DNA from 2 places in the Acholeplasma laidlawii PG-8A genome. Region 2 is predicted to be linked to the other one. Evidence: a T-box and tRNA genes for the amino acid it is inferred to sense, from the RefSeq annotation. Region 2 holds a T-box; the other holds one or more tRNA genes.
What was found. A T-box is a leader RNA that pairs with one kind of tRNA and senses whether it is charged. The one in region 2 lies ahead of asnS (asparagine--tRNA ligase), so its partner is inferred to be a tRNA-Asn.
Positions count from the first base shown of each region.

Region 1 (10,601 bases), 290 kb from region 2:
CCCGAAACTGGGTGATCTAGCCATGAGCAGGTTGAAGTAAGGGTAGTACCTTATGGAGGACCGAACCGCCGCCTGTTGAAAAAGGCTCGGATGACTTGTGGCTAGGGGAGAAATTCCAATCGAACTCAGAGATAGCTGGTTCTCCCCGAAATATCTTTAGGGATAGCGTCAACAAAATAGGTTTATCGAAGGTAGAGCACTGAATGTGTGATGGCCCCACCTCGGGGTACTGATCTCAATCAAACTCCGAATGTCGGTAAAGTAAGTTGGCAGTCAGACTACGGGTGATAAGGTTCGTGGTCAAAAGGGAAAGAGCCCAGACCGCCAGATAAGGTCCCAAAATATATGCTAAGTGGAAAAGGAAGTAGAGATGCACAAACAGCCAGGAGGTTGCGCTTAGAAGCAGCCATCCTTTAAAGAGTGCGTAAAAGCTCACTGGTCGAGTGACTCTGCGCCGAAAATGTACCGGGGCTAAGCATATTACCGAAGCTGCGGATTTAAAAAGATTTTTTAAGTGGTAGGGGAGCGTTCCTAACAGCGGTGAAGCTAGATCGTGAGGACTAGTGGAGCGTTAGGAAGTGAGAATGCCGGTGTAAGTAACGAAAAGACAGGTGAGAATCCTGTCCGTCATAAACCCAAGGTTTCCAGGGGAAGGTTCGTCCGCCCTGGGTAAGTCGGGGCCTAAGGTGAGGCTGAAGAGCGTAGCCGATGGATAACTAGTAGAGATTCTAGTACCAGTGTAGTGACTGATGGAGTGACAAAGAAGGATAGGCGTCCACCCTTAATGGATTGGGTGAGAAGGATTCGAGGCTAGTACTTAGGCAAATCCGGGTACTGTTAAAGCTGAGAACTGATATAAAGACGTACGAGTTCATGCTTTCAAGAAAAGCTTCTAAGGTTAATCATTATACTGCCCGTACCGTAAACCGACACAGGTGGGTGAGTAGAATATATTAAGACGCGCGAGAAAACTGTTGTTAAGGAACTCGGCAAATTGACCCCGTAACTTCGGGAAAAGGGGGACTCCTTATGAAAACGAGGAGTCGCAGAGAAAAGGCCCAAGCGACTGTTTAGCAAAAACACAGGTCTCTGCAAAACCGTAAGGTGAAGTATAGAGGCTGACGCTTGCCCGGTGCTGGAAGATTAAGAGGAGATGTCAGGGTTAAACCGAAGCATTGAATTGAAGTCCCAGTAAACGGCGGCCGTAACTATAACGGTCCTAAGGTAGCGAAATTCCTTGGCGGGTAAGTTCCGTCCTGCACGAAAAGCGTAACGATTTGGGCACTGTCTCAACAACAGACTCGGTGAAATCAAGCTGCCGGTGAAAACGCCGGCTACCCGCGATTAGACGAAAAGACCCCATGGAGCTTCACTGTAACTTGATATTGAAACTGGGTGTAAGATGTACAGGATAGGTGGGAGGCTATGAAGATAGTACGCTAGTATTGTCGGAGCCAACGTTGGGATACCACCCTTCGTGCACTTAGTTTCTAACTTCTAGATGTGTAATCTAAAGGACAGTGTCTGGTGGGCAGTTTGACTGGGGCGGTCGCCTCCCAAAGAGTAACGGAGGCGCTCGAAGGTTACCTCAGAATGGTTGGAAATCATTCTATAGAGTGCAATGGCAGAAGGTAGCTTGACTGCGAGACCAACAAGTCGAGCAGGGACGAAAGTCGGACATAGTGATCTTACGGTACCGAATGGAAGGGCCGTGACTCAACGGATAAAAGTTACCCTGGGGATAACAGGCTTATCGCTTCCAAGCGTTCACAGCGACGAAGCGGTTTGGCACCTCGATGTCGGCTCGTCGCATCCTGGAGCTGGAGTAGGTTCCAAGGGTTGGGCTGTTCGCCCATTAAAGCGGCACGCGAGCTGGGTTCAGAACGTCGTGAGACAGTTCGGTCTCTATCTATCGTGGGCGTTGGAAATTTGAAGGGAGCTGTTCCTAGTATGAGAAGACCGGAATGGACGCACCCCTGGTGCACCAGTTAGTACGCCAGTACTACAGCTGGGTAGCTATGTGCGGAAGGGATAAACGCTGAAAGCATCTAAGCGTGAAGCCCCCCTTAAGATGAGATTTCCCAATTAGTAAGACCCCTCAAAGACTATGAGGTTGATAGGCCAGGTGTGTAAGTACAGCGATGTATTCAGCTTACTGGTACTAATAGGTCGAGGACTTAACCTTTCGTGATGATTCGCATCACATTCTTTTCAGAGAAAATCATTTATCTAGTTTTGAGAGCATTATGTCTGGTGACGATGGCAAGATGGTTCCACCTGTTCCCATCCCGAACACAGAAGTTAAGCATCTTAGCGCCGACGATAGTTATTACAATTAGCGAAAATAGGACGTTGCCAGGCATTTACTTTCTTAAATATTTTATATGTAGCTTAGTGTCACCCATGAATTATCAATTGTAAGCCTACTTAGCTCAGTTGGTTAGAGCACCTGACTGTTAATCAGGGGGTCGCTGGTTCGAGTCCAGCAGTGGGCGCCACTTTTTTTATAAATTAAAACTCACATGAACTGTGAGTTTTTTATTTGTCTAAATATGGAGTAATTCATTGATTTTATCTAATAAATAAGGGTTAATTTCAAAGTTTTCAACTAAAAACTTCAACATTTCATGCGCAGATTCCTTATTTTTATCATATCCTTGTCTGAATTTAGGAAGTAGATCTGCTGCTTCAGTGTATTTAAATTCAATGCGTCTTTCATAGACATAAGGGTCAAAATAGTCATCCAATTTCTTAAAAATACTGTCAAATAGGCGTAAAATATTATCGAATGCATGGTTTTGAATAAAGGTTGTAGCACTAGAAATCTCGCCTCGATGTAACCTATTTAAACCAATATAAATATTTGTTAGAGCTTCATTTAAGTGGTAATTTTTGTCAATTACTTTCTTCTTTGGCATATTATTTGGTGCAACAAGTGATACATCAAAATCATTTGTTTTATAGTAGACGATGCCTCTAGTAAAGTGTGCATCAACTATTTCTTTTTCTGTAAATACTGCAAATTCAGCAAATACACCATCATCAAATAACACTTTATAACCATCCATAGTATTCTTAAAGATGTAAACAAGTGGTCTTACACTTAACCATTTCAAATCCTCTAAAAATGACTGTTTAGAACCTTCTTTTACAATTAAGAAGAAATCCATATCCGAGTAATTATCAGCACGTCTAACCTGAGACATACTGCCTAATCCTAATAAACATTGACAATCTTTATAGCTTTTTAATTTTTCTGCTAACTTTTCCATTCTTTGGATTGCTTTTACCATAGTCTTACCTCATTTTTTTACTTTAATACTATTATAAAATAAATTTAAATAATCATGGGAAATTTGATTAATTATATAGTTTCACACCTATTTATGATGATTTCATATATAATAGTAATGAGAAAATATTTGAAGGAGAATTCACATGCCACCATTTTTTTCAGGGTTTTTTACAATCTTTTTTATCGTGTTTATTATAGTTGTTGTTGTAAGTATCACTAATACTCTAAAAATTAGAAAGAGAAATCATGAACCGATAAAGAAATTTAAGGTGAATGGAAAATCATACGTAATTTATTCAAAACTTAACTATAATAGATATTACAATAACCAAGTTAGGTATGAGTTAAGAGATTCAGATGGTAATGTTTTAGGTTCATTTAACAGTTTAAATGATATATTAGTATTACTAAATCTAGATGAATTCCCTCAAGAAGATATCTTTAATTGATAGGAAAAATATATGAAAAAACCATTTTTTATGATTGTAGCAGGCGGTTCAGCCTCTGGTAAGTCAACAGTTGTTAAGTCCATATTAGAAAAAGCAGGCATTCAGCATGTATTAGTCATCAATCAAGATGACTATTACTTAGATCAAAATGAACTTCCAATGCACGAGCGAGTACTCATGAACTATGATCATCCTAAAAGTATTGATATTGAACTATTAAAGAAAGATATCTTAATGTTACTTGAAGGAAAAACAATTCATAAACCTACATATGATTATAGTAACTACACAAGAAGTGAAGTGATTGAAGAAGTAGAATCCAAACCAATTATTATACTTGAAGGTATTTTAAGTTTAGTAGATGATTCTATTCGTGACCTTGCTGATTTAAAACTCTACGTAGAATTAGATGATGATATCCGTTTTATTAGACGTCTTTCAAGAGATGTTAAAGATAGAGGACGTACGATGCAATCAGTCATCAATCAATATATAACTACGGTTAAGCCAATGTACCACAAATTTGTAAAACCAACCAAACGTTATGCTGATATCATCATACCTAATGATGATAAACACAGTGCAGCAGTGGATGTCATTGTCAACATGCTTAAAACTGTAAAGGAGTCTATATGATAGTTATTATTGCAGCGATGCTATCTGAAGTAGAAGTACTTACTTCCAATTTAAACTTAAAATCAACACACCCTTATAACATATATGAGGGTAAATACCAGGGACAAGATGTGATGCTTATCATTTCTGGCATTGGTAAAACAAATGCATCTAGTGCACTATCACATATCTTAACATTGCATCCTGAAACTAGATTTATAATCAATCTTGGTATCGTTGGTGGACATAAGGTGAATCTTTATGATACATACCTGGTATCTGAGGTCACTTACCATGATGTGGATTTAACGATATTTAACTATGAATATGGACAAATTCCTAAATATCCAACACTCTATTTTACAGATACTAAAATACTAAATAAATTAGAAGATTTCAATCAAATCAGATTATACACAGGTGATATATTCTCTACAAAACCAATTAATCCAAATTCATATATCGTGGATATGGAAGGTGCAAGTATTTATCAAGTAGCGCATAGCTACAAATATCCTGTATTAGCTATTAAAGTAGTATCCGATGTATTAGGTAGTCATGACCAAATGGAAGTATACAAAAAAAGTGAAACAGAACTATCTAATGCTTTAATTGATGCACTCGATCAAGTATTAGAGGTGATTTAATATGAAAGGTCTCATCATTTTTTCACACGGTATGGAAGATAATGAAGCACTATCTACTTTAGCTTTATTAAGACGTGCAGGGATGCACATAGATTCTGTAACTAAAGAACCTGATTTATATGTGAAAACGGGTTTTGGTATCACTGTTAAAGCAGATTACCATTTACATGATATTAAGCTATCCAATTATCAATTTTTAATCATACCTGGTGGTGGCTATGTAGCTAAAGTGATTGATCATGCAGACTATATATATGACCTAATTAAAGCATTTAAAAGAGAAGATAAGGATATCTATGCAATCTGTGCTGCACCACGCTTTTTAGGCCGATTAGGACTCTTAGACAACCTAGACTTTACAGCCTTTCCGGGCTCCGAAGAAGATGCTAAATTAGGGCATTACTTAGCTTCTAAAAAAGTTGTAGTTACACCTAGAATTATCACTGCAAGATCAGCAGGGGCTGTAATTGAATTTGTATATCAAATTATTAAGAAAAATCAAGATGAAGCATTATCTAAATCGCTTATTAACAACATTATGTATTGATTGCTACAAATCAAAAAAAATGTCATTTAATTGTTGACAAATCATAATAAGTTGATATAATTATACATGCGCATTAAGTGGCCCGTTGGAGAAACGGTTAACTCACATGCCTTTCACGCATGCACTCACGGGTTCGAATCCCGTACGGGTCACCACTTTATTTGCACCCATAGCTCAATTGGATAGAGCGTTTGACTACGGATCAAAAGGTTAGGGGTTCAAGTCCTCTTGGGTGCGCCATTTAATGATTGACAAAGTAAAAAAACTTTGATACAATTATTTAGCGCGACAAAGTAATCGGGAAGTAGCTCAGCTTGGTGGAGCACTTGGTTTGGGACCAAGGGGCCGCAGGTTCAAATCCTGTCTTCCCGACCATTTTACTTGCGGGTGTCGTATAATGGTTATTACCCCAGCCTTCCAAGCTGAAGACGGCGGTTCGATTCCGCTCACCCGCTCCATTAATTTACAAATGATGAGATCTGATAAAGGTCTTTTTTTTATATTTATAATGCCAGCTCCTTGACAAATTGGTAGTTACTATTGTAAGATATATATACCCCCTACATAGGGGTATGAGAAAGATAAGGTGATTAGATGAAACATGAAAATTTAAGTGTTAAAGGTATGACATGTGCATCCTGTGTAGCATCTGTTGAAAAAGCAACAGCTAAACTAGAGGGTATAACAAATGTCAATGTCAATTTAACAACCGAAAAGTTAACCTTTGATTATGATATGGATAAAGTTTCTATCGAAGATGTTAAAAAGGCTGTAAAAGCTGTTGGCTATGAAGTTTTAACAGAAACAGAAACGGCAGATGAGCATCAACTGAGAAAAGAACAAGAAATTAAGAACTTATGGACTAGATTTTTGGTATCCGCAATTTTTACATTACCGTTACTATATATTGCAATGGGTCCTATGATCGGATTGTGGTTACCGGATTTTATGCATCCTGACCTAAGTCCCCTAAATTTTACGATTATACAAATTATTCTAACAACACCAGTCATGATTATTGGGTATCCGTTCTTTAAAATAGGTTTTAAAACACTTTTTAAACTAAGCCCTAATATGGATTCATTAATTGCTATTGGAACCTCTGCAGCCTATATATATGGTGTATATGCACTCATTATGATTATTAACGGAAATCATCATTTTGTACACGATTTATATTTTGAATCAGCTGCAGTGATTCTAACACTTATTACATTAGGTAAATACTTAGAATCTATTTCTATTGGTAAAACATCTGCTGCAATAAAAAAGTTAATTGGTTTAGCACCAAAGGAAGCAACTATTCTAAGAAATGGCATTGAGGTAAGGGTTGCTATTGAAGATGTGGTTGTAGGCGATATAATCGTTGTTAAACCAGGGGATAAACTTCCTGTAGATGGTGTTGTCACTTTTGGTCACACATCAATTGATGAATCGATGTTGACAGGTGAATCTATTCCAGTAGAAAAGCAAATTGGTGATTTGGTTGTAGGTGCAAGTATTAATAAGTTTGGAACAATTCATTATAAGGCAACTAAAATAGGTAAAGATACAGCACTTGCTCAAATTATTAAACTTGTAGAAGATGCTCAAAGTTCTAAAGCTCCAATTGCAAAACTAGCAGATATTATTAGTGGATACTTTGTACCGGTTGTTATTGTACTTGCTATCATCTCAGGATTACTTTGGTATATATTTGGTGGTCAAGACCTAAACTTTTCAATGACAATCTTTATCGCAGTTTTAGTGATTGCATGTCCTTGTGCACTTGGACTTGCAACACCAACCGCAATTATGATTGGTACAGGTAAAGGTGCTGAGTATGGTGTTTTAATTAAAGGTGGTGCATCACTTGAAACACTTCACAAAGTAGATACAGTGATTCTAGATAAAACAGGAACTATTACACAAGGTAAACCGGTTGTTACAGATATCATTACAACAAGTGAAATCGATGGACTAAATCTTCTAAGACTAGCTGCATCCGCAGAAAAAGGATCAGAGCATCCATTAGGTGAAGCGATTGTACTAGATGCGACATCTAAGGGTATTGAACTGACTACACCTTCTAAATTCCATGCCATACCAGGACATGGTATTGAAGTGGTGATAGAAGACCAAGTTATTCTACTAGGTAACCTAAAACTTATGAAAGAACAAGCTATCGATTTATCAGAATTATTTGATCAATCAGAAAACTTAGCTAACCAAGGTAAGACACCAATGTTTGTAGCAATCAATCAAAAGTTAGCAGGTATGATTGCAGTTGCAGACACCATCAAACCAACCTCTAAACAAGCCATTGATAAACTCCATCAAATGGGTGTAGAAGTTGTTATGATCACAGGTGATAATAAACTCACTGCAGATGCAATAGCAAAACAAATAGGCATTGATTTAGTCTTATCTGAGGTCTTACCAGAAGATAAAGCAAACGAGGTTGAAAAACTTCAAAATAGTGGTAAAAAAGTGGCTATGGTTGGTGATGGTATAAATGATGCACCAGCACTTGTCAAAGCTGATGTAGGTATCGCTATTGGAAGTGGTACGGATGTTGCGATAGAATCTGCGGATATTGTATTAGTAAAAAATGATTTATTGGATGTTGCAAATGCAATTCATTTAAGTCAAAAAACAATTAAGAACATTAAAGAAAACTTATTTTGGGCATTCGGGTATAATGTACTTGGTATACCTATAGCAATGGGCGTATTACATCTATTTGGTGGACCACTATTAAATCCTATGTTTGCTGCAGCAGCAATGAGTCTAAGTTCTGTTTCAGTACTTGCAAATGCATTAAGACTAAAACGATTTAAACCGATCGTAAAGAAAGGATAAACTATGAAAACAACAGTATACATTGATGGTATGCATTGTAAAAATTGTATGGCTAAGGTGGAAAAATCACTTTCAACAGTTGAAGGTGTTCAATCTGCTAAAGTGAATCTTGATAAAGGTTTTGCAGTTCTAAAGACTAAAGACCCAGTTAATCATGATGTTATTTTAGATACAATTCATACTCTTGGTTACGAAGTTAAAGAGATTAAATAATCAACACAAAAAGTATATTGATCATATCAATGTACTTTTTTCATTCCATAAGGATATAATCAAAGTAGTTTAAATTTGAAAGGAATCATACAATGACATTAGAACAAGTAATGAATGATTTGAAATTAAACTCTAACGCTTCTAGAAAAAAGAGTTTATTAAAAGCCGGTGCAAGTGAAAATACCTATGGTGTATTATTAGGTTATTTAAGAGCTTATGCTAAAAAAATAGGTACCCATCATGATCTAGCATTTAAACTTATGCATACATTAAATACAGATGCTATGCTACTTGCTGTCATGCTGTTTGATGTATCTAAATTAAGTGCTAAAGAAGCATATGATGTGTTAGGTATTATCACATTTGATCAAGTACTCGATGATTTTATGTTTAGAGTAGTTACCTTGATTGAAGAAGTAGATGTGTTGTATGATATGTTAAAGGATAGTGACTCTGATATGTTAAAACGTGCACTTTGGGCGATTAACGTCGAACGTGTTCGTCTAAAGATAATAGATGATAATGAAGTTCTTTATCTTTTAGACAACATACAACGCAACTTAGTGGATGAAACACCTAAAGCTCAGTGGATGATGAATCGATGCTTTGCACAAATAGGCATTACTTATGAAGCATATAGAACAAAAGTATTAAATTTATCAGAAGAATTAGGTGTTTATAAAGATATGAAAGTCGCTCCTGGTTGTACATCAGCCTATGTTCCTAATTGGATACATGCAGTTATAAAATAAAATTATCAATTATTTTTGAAATATCGAACGAATTATAATATAATAATTTATGTACGTACGAAAGGGGATTATTCTAAATGAATAAAACGTTATTAACAATATCTCAGGTGTTTGTAGCTATCGCTGCTGCAGTGATAGGTATTTATGCACTAATCTTTATGTTTGTTTTAGGCCAAATTGAAAGTGATGTCACCTTCAATATCGTTGGTTTGGTGATGTTTATCATTGTGGGATTTAACATCTTTGTGTTTATTAGAATTGGACAAGCCAAAGACAATCCATATATGAAAACTGAAATTATCATATACAGTATTATCTTATTACTGACATCTAATATTCTTGGTGGTGTCTTTGCACTACTTGGTGTACTGCTTGAAGATAATGGCCAAACTCAAAGCGAAAGTTCATCATTAGAAAAAAGATTAAAAGACCTAGATAACTTGTTTGATAAGGGTTTAATCACTTTAGATGAGTACCATGAACGACGTAAAAAAATAATAGAAAGTGTCTAAAAGGGGCAAAAAACATGAACAAAACATTCTTAACAGTAGCACAAGTATTCGCAATTATTTCAGGGGTTTTATTTATTTTCCCGGGCGGATTATTAATCTTCCCACTAGTTCTAGCATACTTTAACTTTAAAGCTGCATCAGTATTTGATAAAGCTAAAAAAGGTGAAGCAACAAAAGAACAAGTTACAAACTATAGTATTTACTTAATATTCACTTCAACAATTGGTGGCATATTTGGTTTACTCGCTGGAACTGGTGTAAGTTCAACAGACACAGAACCAGTAACTGTAGAACAAAAACTAAAACAATTAGACGGATTATTTGACCGTGGTGTGATTTCAAGAGAAGAATATGAAGCACGCCGTAAAGCAATTTTAGAAAATATTTAAAATCATAAATAACTGTCTTAATTCACTTAACTTACACTATACAAACTAATGGAGTTACAAATGCAAAATAATGTTCATCAGGATGAAAAAAAAGTAAAATCAGCGTTTAGGGAATCAACTGAAATCACATTAGCATACTTTATATGTGCTTATGCATATATATGGTTTAGTGATTGGTTGATTTTAGAGTATGTAACAGATCCAAACACCGCTCAAGTGATTCAAACTCTCAAGGGCTTTATTTCTCTGGGTCTTATTGGCCTGGTCTATTATATTATTGTGTATAGAAGAGTTAAGAAGTACTTATCAAATAATGAACAATTAAAAAAGGTTCTATTTGA
Region 1 covers NC_010163.1:1,191,995-1,202,595, reverse strand. The annotation lists rRNA gene ACL_RS05660 (23S ribosomal RNA) at 1-2,185, shown strand, start outside; rRNA gene rrf (5S ribosomal RNA) at 2,250-2,361, shown strand; tRNA gene ACL_RS05650 (tRNA-Asn) at 2,422-2,498, shown strand; gene ACL_RS05645 (hypothetical protein) at 2,547-3,293, opposite strand; gene ACL_RS05640 (hypothetical protein) at 3,439-3,744, shown strand; gene udk (uridine kinase) at 3,757-4,380, shown strand; gene mtnN (5'-methylthioadenosine/S-adenosylhomocysteine nucleosidase) at 4,377-5,006, shown strand; gene ACL_RS05625 (DJ-1/PfpI family protein) at 5,008-5,553, shown strand; tRNA gene ACL_RS05620 (tRNA-Glu) at 5,633-5,708, shown strand; tRNA gene ACL_RS05615 (tRNA-Arg) at 5,717-5,793, shown strand; tRNA gene ACL_RS05610 (tRNA-Pro) at 5,852-5,928, shown strand; tRNA gene ACL_RS05605 (tRNA-Gly) at 5,937-6,011, shown strand; gene ACL_RS05600 (heavy metal translocating P-type ATPase) at 6,148-8,394, shown strand; gene ACL_RS05595 (heavy-metal-associated domain-containing protein) at 8,398-8,607, shown strand; gene ACL_RS05590 (DNA alkylation repair protein) at 8,700-9,359, shown strand; gene ACL_RS05585 (SHOCT domain-containing protein) at 9,437-9,871, shown strand; gene ACL_RS05580 (SHOCT domain-containing protein) at 9,886-10,260, shown strand; gene ACL_RS05575 (putative bifunctional diguanylate cyclase/phosphodiesterase) at 10,321-10,601, shown strand, end outside.
Region 1: it encodes a tRNA-Asn, which carries the amino acid that the T-box ahead of asnS (asparagine--tRNA ligase) is inferred to sense. The anticodon was not compared.

Region 2 (10,601 bases):
GATTTATCTGCAGGTGGATTTAATGATGTAACAAGTTATGTCTTAGCTGCAATCGTTGGTGTGACTATGTGGTTATTACAACATCTATCTCAAAAGAAACCAAGTTATGCTAAAAATACAGGAACTCAAGTGAAGACGGAACAAGCAGAACAACAAGCTAAAACAATGAAGACAGTATCAAACGTTATGATTGGTATGATGGTATTAACTACAATCACATCAGTAAATGCGTTAGGATTCTACTGGATCATTGGTAACCTGTTCTCAATTGGTCAATCATTCATTAATAGAAAATTATCTGAAAAGAAATACGAAAAAACTAGAGCTTCACAAAGCATCATCTAAGAAAGGGGTTAGACATGCTAAAAGTTATTGAAATCGAAGCTAAAACGCTTCAAGAAGCAACTAAAAAAGCGTCAGATATACTAAAAATATCAGAAGCTAAAATTAAATTAGAAGTATTAAAAGAGAAAAAAGGCTTTCTTGGCGTTGGTGGAAGCACACTTTATAAAGCAAGCCCTAATATCGATTTAGCTATTGAAGGTAAACAATACTTAGAAAATATGGTAACTGCATTAGGTATTGATGTAAAAATGGAAATTCAATCACCAGATGAATCCACAATTACGTACCGCCTTCAAACTTCAGAAAATGCTTTATTAATCGGTAAAGAAGGTAAGACTTTATTAGCTTTCCAAACATTATTAAGAAACCATTTGTCAACATTTGTTGAAGAACCAATACTAGTTACATTAGATATTGGAAACTACCATGCATCAAGAAAACGCCAATTAGAAATTATGGCAACTAAAACCGCTAAAGATGTAGCAAGAAGTGGTATTGCAGTCAAACTTGACCCAATGAATGCATTCGATCGTCGTATTGTTCACTCTAAATTAACTGAGTGGCGTGATGTTGAAACATATTCTGAAGGTGAAGGCGAAGAACGCGCAATCATCATCAGACCAAAAAAATAAATACTTAAATTATAAAATATCTCCCATGATTGGAGATATTTTTTTTACACCTAAATCAAAGCACATGAAAATAATCATTTAATGTTATAATTTACTTATGAAAAATAAAAAGAAAATAACTAAAGTACTTAGAAAAACAATTAAATATATAGCTTTAGCATTTATCTTACTGATAGCTTACTTTATAGGGGAATCAACCTATGAAAATATTAAGAAAACTCAGATCATTAATGACTTTAAAAGTAGAGCATATGAAACAGTTGAGGTGAGTCAACATGACACCACCTATTTTTATCATAAAATCAAACGAACCTATGAGTATGAACTAAGTGATACACGCTCAGTATTCTTTGATGCTAGTAAGGTAAATCCAGGACAAAAAGGTGATATCCTATTAACCTTTGAATCTCCTTTTCCATATATACCAGTTGTAGATCAAATCTATGGTTACTGGCTTGGTGGACATGCTGCATTAGTAGGGGACAATAATCAAATTTATCAGTCCACCGGAATTGGTGATAATGGCACCTTAGATTTTACTACCATATTTAATGTAATCATGCACCGTGGGTATGATGAGACGGATAAATATGGTTTAAGTGTTCAATCTGTATCAAATTATTGGATGACTCCATTTAGAAATGAAACACATTCAGAGTATCCTTATTATGGTAGATTTTATAGAGATGAAATTATGTCACTTAGGTTAAAAAGTAAAGACATAGAAACCTTTGATGCTGAACTGGATGTTGCAGTAAATTACGCTAAAGATAAAACAAACAGAGGTCTATATAATTACCTATTCATATTTGATACCAAATACAAATATTATTGTACAGATTTAGTCACACGCGCCTTTGGTCAAATTAATAAAGATCTAGGTACTAATTACACATTAGACCGTGATGGCATATTTCCTAGCATGTATGATATCTTACTATCAAGTGATACCTATATGACCATTTATAAAGAAACTAAATCAGATGGTATACATGTTTATTACTTAGAAGATGTGGAGGTATAAAGTGACTACTACAGAAATTATTTTACTCACCGGTATGAGTGTTATTATAGTCTTTTTAATGATTCTAATGATTGTATTTATTAAGGGTAAAAAGTCTCCTAATGATGAAGTAAAAGGTAGACAGCAACAAGAAATTCTATCTAAAATTGAGTATCTAAAAACGGATTTTAAAACAGAACTAGATAAACAAAATTTGCAAAGCCAACTGGAATTAGAAAGAACCATTAATTACTTTAAAGAAGCCATTTCAACCAAACTGAATGTCGATTTACAATCGATGAATGATAAGGTAGAAACAAGACTGAAAGAAGGTTTTCAATCAAGTGATAAACTCTTTAGTTCTATGCTTGAAAAACTAACTATTATTGATACCACACAAAAGAATATTGAAAACCTATCTGGGCATGTAAATGATTTAAAATCTTATTTGTCAGATAAAAAACTAAGAGGTATGTATGGTGAGTTACAGTTATACCAAATACTAGAAAATGTCTTTGGTGAAAACAATAAAACTTTATTTACTAAACAACATAAACTATCTAATCAAACAGTAGTGGATGCTATAGTCTATGGTAGTGGTGATGCTCTAAATATTCCAATTGACTCAAAGTTTTCACTAGAAAATTATATTAGGATGTATGATTCAAACTTAGAAGATAGTGAAAGAAAAAATGCATCAAAACTTTTTGAACAAAATATTAAAAAACATATTGATGATATTGCTAGTAGATATATCATCAAAAATGAAACAACTGACTATGCTTTAATGTTTATACCAAGTGAGGCAGTATTCTCAGAGATTCAAGCAAACTATATTCATTTAGTAGAGTATGCATCTAAAAAGAAGGTGTGGATCACATCTCCTACTACATTAGTTTATATGCTTACAATGATACTAGTCATCAATCAAGATCTAGAAAAAGAAAAGAATGCCGAAAAAATGCTTGATGAAATCAACAAACTCTATAATGATTTTAGACTAGTATTTGAACGTTTTAATACCTTAGAAAAAGATATTCAAAGGTTATCAGAAAGTATTAGGACTTTAATGATACCAATGAACCGTTTAAATAAGAATGTCTACAAAATTGAACATTCCGACTTTAAAAATATAAATACTGATGACTAATTTTATAAATTAGTGATACAATAGTAATAGAAACTTCATATACATCATAAAAAAGAAGAGTAAAACAGATGATATGTTTAAGAGAGTTAATGGTTGGTGAAAATTAACACATATGCTGATTTGAAATAACACTTTTTAGAGACAGAAGAACACATATAAATGTTAGTAGAACTGTACGGATCGCTTATCCGTTATATAAGCAAGTTGAGCGCTAGATTAGCTATGTTAATCTAGAACTAAGGTGGTACCGCGATTATTCGTCCTTAGACTAAATTTTAGTCTAAGGACTTTATTATATTAAAAGGAGAAAACTTATGGATTTAACAATTAGAACAATATATAAAGATCCTGCAAGGTATGCAGGTCAAGAAGTTATATTAAAGGGGTGGATTAGAAACCACCGTGATCAAAAAGAATTTGGGTTTATTAACCTAAATGATGGTAGTTTTTTTGAAAACATCCAAGTAGTATATGAAAGGGCAACAACAAAAGACTTTGATGCAGTGACACGTTTATCTGTAGGTGCATCCATTGAAGTTATAGGTACGCTTGTTTTAACACCAGATAGAAGCCAACCATTTGAAATTAAGGCACTAGAAGTGAGACTAATAGGGGATTCAGGTGAAAACTATCCAATCCAACCAAAACGCCACACAAGAGAGTTTTTAAGAGAGGTTGCACACCTTCGTCCAAGAACGAATTTATTTTCTGCAGTATTTAGAGTTAGAAGTATAGCTGCTTATGCAATACATAAATTCTTTCAGGAACAAGACTTTGTCTATGTACACACACCAATTTTAACTGCAAACGATGGTGAAGGCGCAGGCGCTATGTTTAAAGTTACTACACTAGACATGAATAAGCCACCTAGAAATGAAGACTCAAGTATTGACTATAGTAAAGATTTCTTTGGTAGAGAAGCTAACCTTACTGTTACAGGACAACTCGAAGGAGAAGCTTATGCACACGCATTTAGAAATATCTATACATTTGGTCCAACATTTAGAGCAGAAAACTCTAATACTACAACCCATGCATCAGAGTTTTGGATGATTGAACCAGAGATTGCATTTGCAGACTTAAATGACAATATGGAACTTATTGAACGTATGGTGAAATATGTTACATCTTATGTCTTAGAACATGCAAAAGAAGAAATGGCATTTTTTGATAAATTTGTAGAAAAAGGATTATTAACCAAGTTAGATAACCTACTAAAATCATCATTTAAACGTATTACTCATGAAGAAGCAATTAATATCTTACTAAAATCCAACCACAAATTTGAAAACCAACCAAAACATGGTGAAGACTTAGCTAAAGAACATGAAAGATATCTAACAGAAAAAGCATTCCATGGTCCAGTGTTTGTAAAAGACTGGCCAAAAGATATTAAAGCATTCTATATGAGATTAAATGACGATCAAAAAACAGTTGCTGCAGTAGACCTATTAGTACCTGGTTCAGGCGAATTAGTGGGTGGATCTCAAAGAGAAGAAAGATTAGATGTTTTACTTAAACGTATGGAAGATATGCATGTACCGGTTAAAGACCTTGATTGGTATTTAGATCTTAGACGTTATGGTGGTGTTCAAACATCTGGTTTTGGATTAGGTTTTGAAAGATACTTAATCTATGTAACTGGTGTAGAAAATATTAGAGACGTTATTCCATTCCCTAGAACACCTAAAAACATTTTATTTTAATTCAAAATATGATACATAACGATCGAGTTAAAAAGTTTTTAGAACACAACACAAATAAACAAGGTAAATTCATTTTATACTGGATGCAGCAATCCATGCGCATCCAGTATAACCATGCCTTAAATTACGCGATTGAACTTGCTAATAAGAAAAAACTACCGTTAATTGTCTGGTTCAACATACTACCAAACTACCCTGAAGCGAACCTTAGACACTACACCTTTATGTTAGAGGGTCTAAAAGAACTTCAACAAGATTTCGTTAAAGAAAACATTCACTTTGAATTAAGTATTGGTAAACTAACAGAAAACATCAAACCTTATTTGGATGATGTTGATACCATCATTATGGATAGAGGCTATTTAAAACCTCAAAGACAGATGAGAAATGAAGTCTATAAAATCGTTAAAGATACACATGCTATAGATATTATTCAAGTAGAAACCGATCTTATCATACCTGTTGAAGTACTTTATCCAAAAGCTGCTTATGGTGCCTATGTAATTAGACCCAAAGTGATGGAAAAATTACCTCAATATATGGATTATAGAGAATTATCTAGGTTAGATAATATTGAAAAGACTAAAGTCTATGAACCACTTGATCTTTCAAACATAGACGAAGTAGTAAAAAACCTACCAATTGATATGAGTGTGAAACCATATCATAAATTTAAAGGTGGTAGAAAAGAAGCCTATAAACATTTAGAATATTTCTTTAACCAACTACTTAAAGATTATGATAAAAGATCTGATCCTGCACTACATATTCAATCTTATATGTCGATGTATCTACAATTCGGGCAAGTATCCGATCAAGAAATATTGCGTATGCTCTATGATCATCCATTCTATAAGATCTATCCTGAAATGTCAGAAGGTTTTATTGAACAATTAGTGGTGAGAAGGTCTCTAGCGTATAACTTTGTTACATATATTAAAGATTATGATGTGTTTGAATTTATGACAGAGTCTTGGGCATATGAAACAATGTATGAGCATGAAAGAGATTTAAGAACACATATCTATAGTTTAGAAGATATAGAATTTAGTAAAACCCATGATATACACTTTAATGCAGCGATGAAAGAAGCACGTATTACAGGGTTTATGGCAAACTACTTAAGAATGTATTGGGCTAAAAAGATTATGGAGTGGTCAGGGTCTATGAAAGATGCCTACCAAATCATAGTCTACTTAAATAATAAATACTTTATCGATGGCAGAAATCCAAACTCTTATGGTAATATCGCATGGAACTTTGGTAAACATGATAGAGCTTGGCAAGAGCGAGCTATATTTGGTAAATTAAGATATATGAACGAACAAGGTCTGATTCGAAAATTTGATATGAAAACTTACCTAGATTACGTCAATACACTATAAAGATCACTTCATGAAGTGGTCTTTTTTACATCTCATTACAAAAAAACGACATTTTGTGACATCCATAAACTTTATAAAATGTAAAAGCGTATACTTTAGTCAAGTAATGAAAAGGAGTATCCACATGAAAAAGAATGTTATTTTATTTATGATTGCAACGATTGTATTTTTATTAATTGACCTACTATGGTTAGGTGTACTTTCAAAAGACTTATATCAAGAACAGTTAGGACACTTAATCAGTAACGAGTTTAAACTCATTCCAGCAGTTATATTTTATGTAGCATTTGTTACAGGACTACTCGTACTGGTGTTAAAACCAGGACTTAAAGAAAAGTCATTTAAGCAAACCATCCTCTATGCACTCATTTATGGGTTTGCTACATACGGTGCATATGATTTAACCAATTATGCAACCATGCAAGACTTTCCATTACTCATTGTTGTTATTGATCTAATTTGGGGTACATCCCTAACACTTGTAACAACCATAATAACCTATGTCGTCTATAGGAGGTTCTTCGAAAAATGAATGAATTTCAAATGATTGAAAATAAGAGTATGTATGATGCTTTAATTCATGGTGCTAAAAGAGTAATTGAAAAAAAGGATACACTGAATCAATTAAATGTTTTCCCTGTACAAGATCAAGATACAGGTAATAACTTAAGTGCCTTAATGAAAGCAATCATAGAACAAACCAAATTAGGTAACACGATTGATGAAACACTAGAATCTTTAGCAGATGCAGCATTAATCGGGTCACGTGGAAACTCTGGATTAATCTTTTCTCAATTCTTATATAGCCTTACAAAGACACATCAAAGTATAGATTATCCTGAATTCATCAGAAGAATTGAATCAGGCGTGATACATGCATACAACGCCATAAGTCATCCTGTTGAAGGCACCATGGTAACGTTGATGCGTAAACTAAGTGAAACACTGAAAAACACAAATCAACCAATTGATAATATAGAAACTTATGTAGACTATATCATCGTAGAGTTAAACAAAGCACTTGAACAAACCAAGTCTGAACTTGAAGTTCTAAAAACATTTGGTGTAGTAGATGCAGGTGCACTTGGATTTACATTATTTGTTGAAGGTTTTCTACAAAGCATTATTAAAAGATCTACAACTGATGATGTAGCGCAACAACATAGTTTTGAAGAACCTGAAACCATCGAACATGATCACATAGATATTACATACCGCTATTGTACAGAAGTACTACTTCAAACAACAACGGATAAACAATCACTAACAAAGCTACTTGATAATTTTGGTGACTCACTTGTCATTGGAGAAACAAAAAGACTTAAACGTGTGCATCTTCACACCAACCAACCAGAAGTAATCGTAGAAAAACTAAGTGGACTTGGTCAAATACTAGAATCTAAAGTTGACGATATGAGAAAGCAATACCAAGCTACACAGGCAAAGGATAATGAGATTTGTATACTAACTGATTCAATTGCTGATCTACCTAAAATATTTGTAGATAGTCATCCAATACATGTGCATCCAATTGGTATCAACTTTAATGATATAGTCTATTACGATAAGTTAACAATCAATAACCACCAACTCTTCCACTACATCGATAAGCATGAAAAGTTTCCCACATCATTTACACCGAGTATAAAATCAATCGATGCGCAGATTAACTTTTTATTAAAACACTATAAAAAGTTAATCATCTTAACCGTATCTTCAAAAATGAGTGGTATACACAACTTATTTACTAAGGCACTTGAAGGTTATAAAGATAAAGATGTATTACTTGTTGATACCAAACAAAACAGCGTCTCAGAAGGATTAATTGTTTATGAAGTAGCTAAAATGATTGAACAAAAAGTACCTTTTGAAAACATCAAACTAGCAATCAATACACTAGTTCAAAAGACTCAAATTCTAGTTCACGTAGATACCTTAGATAATATGGTAAGAAGTGGTAGAATCAAAAAAAGTCTTGGCACCTTAGGTAAGTTATTAAGATTAAAACCTATTGTATCTATTAATGATGCGGGTGAAGGTGTTGTATTATCAAAGACGATTGGTCAAAAACGAAATTTTAAAAAACTAGTCAATATGGTAAGCCATATTCATAAAACAGCAGGCATTGAAAATTACGCAATTGTCCATGTATCCAATTTAAAATTAGCAGAAAAATTAAAAACAGAGATTATTAAAAAGACTGGTAAAGCACCGGTATATGTAGGGGAGATATCATCTATTATTGCTATGAACTCAGGGTTAAACTCTGTAGCGGTTGGATTGATTAGAAAGGAATCATAATGAATTATTTATATATTTATCTTATCTTACTAGCATACTTTCTTATTTGGTATGTCATTGCTCAAATTAAAAAGAATAACGGTTTAGTAGATATAGCTTGGGGTATGGGTGTGGTAGTGAGTGCAGTATCTTCACTCATACTTGGTGATCAATATACGATCACTGGTTTAATCGTTACAGGATTAACTATCATTTGGGGTCTAAGATTATCTTTATATTTATTTAAGAGAAACTTTAATAAAGAAGAAGACTTTAGATATCAAAACTTTAGAAATAAATGGAAAACACATGTGAAGTTAAAAGCCCTATTATATGTTTTCTTGACACAGTCTATATTTAGTTATATCATAGCATTACCAATCATCTTAACAAACTTAATATCTAACAAAACATTTGACATGGTAAGCATCATACTTGTATCACTAGGCGCACTGATTTTCTTTATTGGTTTTATCTTTGAAGTGCTCGCGGATCACTCACTACAAAGATTTAAAAAAGATCCTTCAAACAAAGGAAAAATTATGCAAAAAAATGTCTGGAAGTTTTCCAGACACCCTAATTATTTTGGGGAAGCTACTCTTTGGTGGGGAATTGGTATTGCTACATTAGGAACAATGAATATTATAAGTTTCATAGGACTTATAAGTCCGTTAATCATTACATATTTATTACTTTATGTAACAGGCGTTCCATTACTTGAAAAGAAATATAAAACGAATTTGGCATATCAAGCATACGCAAGTAAAACATCTATTTTCTTTCCACTACCTCCTAAAAAGTAAGGTTAGTTCATAACAGGTAAGAATATCTCCAAGTGATAATAATCTATGCCTTCATCATTAGTGGCATAACGATTAGAAAAACCGTTATATTGAATTAAAATCTTATCAATGATAGAAGCACCAAATCCGTGTTGAAGTTTATCGGGTTTTGTAGAGTTTAAGGTAAGACTTGAATATTCAATATTCATAGTATTTACAAAAGACACTTTAATGTATGCATCCATGCGTTCACTATCAATCTTGATTAAACGCTTAGATGCATCTTCCACGTGAAGTAGTGCTTCATAAGCGTTTTCTAAAATATTATAAAATAGTTTGATCATATTGATTTCAGAGATATCTAAATTAAAGTTAATATATACAACAGATTCAAAACTAGCACCTATGCCTACAAATCGCTTTCTATAGTCATTTAGTAGTGCGTCATACACAAGGTTATTAGAATATCGACTGTAGTTGATTTGGAGACTATCAAGTTCTTTATTAGAATCATTTACAATATGTTTAATGGAGTCTAAGTCGCCTCTATCAGCAAGTGATGCAATAGAGTTTAACACTTTATTGTAGTCATGCTTAAAGCGTAACAGTTCTTGAGTTTGACTTTCAAAGACTTTATAGTGATCTAGTTGATAGCTTAGTTGTTTCTTTAACGTATCTGTATGAGTTTTAAACACACTAAAGTAAGTAGAATTTGCAGTAAATAATCTAAGCAGTAAATAAATACCATCCACACTAAATGCAAGTAATAATAAGATGACGTTATACCATCTAAATGGAAGTACTTCAGTGGTAGCACTCATCCAAATAAGGTTAATCGTTAAAATTGCTTGGATAGAAATAATAAGTAATAAATTGCTACGCTGAGAAAAGAAGTCTTTAAGCTTATCAGCTAAAAGTTTAGCATCAAACAGTAAAAGTAAAATTAAGGATACTGTATATGCAAGTGCTTGACTTAAGTGATAGTAATTAGAACCGTAAATCCAAGTAAGTGTTAACTGATTTTGCTCAATAAGTGCAAATAAAGCTGCAAAGAATATAAAGTCTACATAGATTTTAAGGATTGCATTTAAAGATAGAAAAGTGATATTAAAGATATTGGTTTTATAGACCAGTGATAAGGCAAGTGGATAAGTTATAAACGATAACAAACCTAAATAACCAACACTTAGTCCAAAAGGTAAAACAGTAATAAATTGAATAAATATAGTTAGTAGAAAAATAATAAAACCTATATAGTAGTGAGATCTTAAGACAAAATATTTCGAATAAATTCGAATATAAAAGTAAGAAAATATGG
Region 2 covers NC_010163.1:1,484,574-1,495,174, reverse strand. The annotation lists gene ACL_RS07365 (YidC/Oxa1 family membrane protein insertase) at 1-345, shown strand, start outside; gene jag (RNA-binding cell elongation regulator Jag/EloR) at 360-977, shown strand; gene ACL_RS07070 (hypothetical protein) at 1,075-2,001, shown strand; gene ACL_RS07065 (DNA recombination protein RmuC) at 2,003-3,130, shown strand; T-box leader at 3,169-3,398, shown strand; gene asnS (asparagine--tRNA ligase) at 3,445-4,836, shown strand; gene ACL_RS07055 (deoxyribodipyrimidine photo-lyase) at 4,845-6,221, shown strand; gene ACL_RS07050 (DUF2177 family protein) at 6,346-6,753, shown strand; gene ACL_RS07045 (DegV family protein) at 6,750-8,522, shown strand; gene ACL_RS07040 (DUF1295 domain-containing protein) at 8,522-9,304, shown strand; gene ACL_RS07035 (GHKL domain-containing protein) at 9,307-10,601, opposite strand, start outside.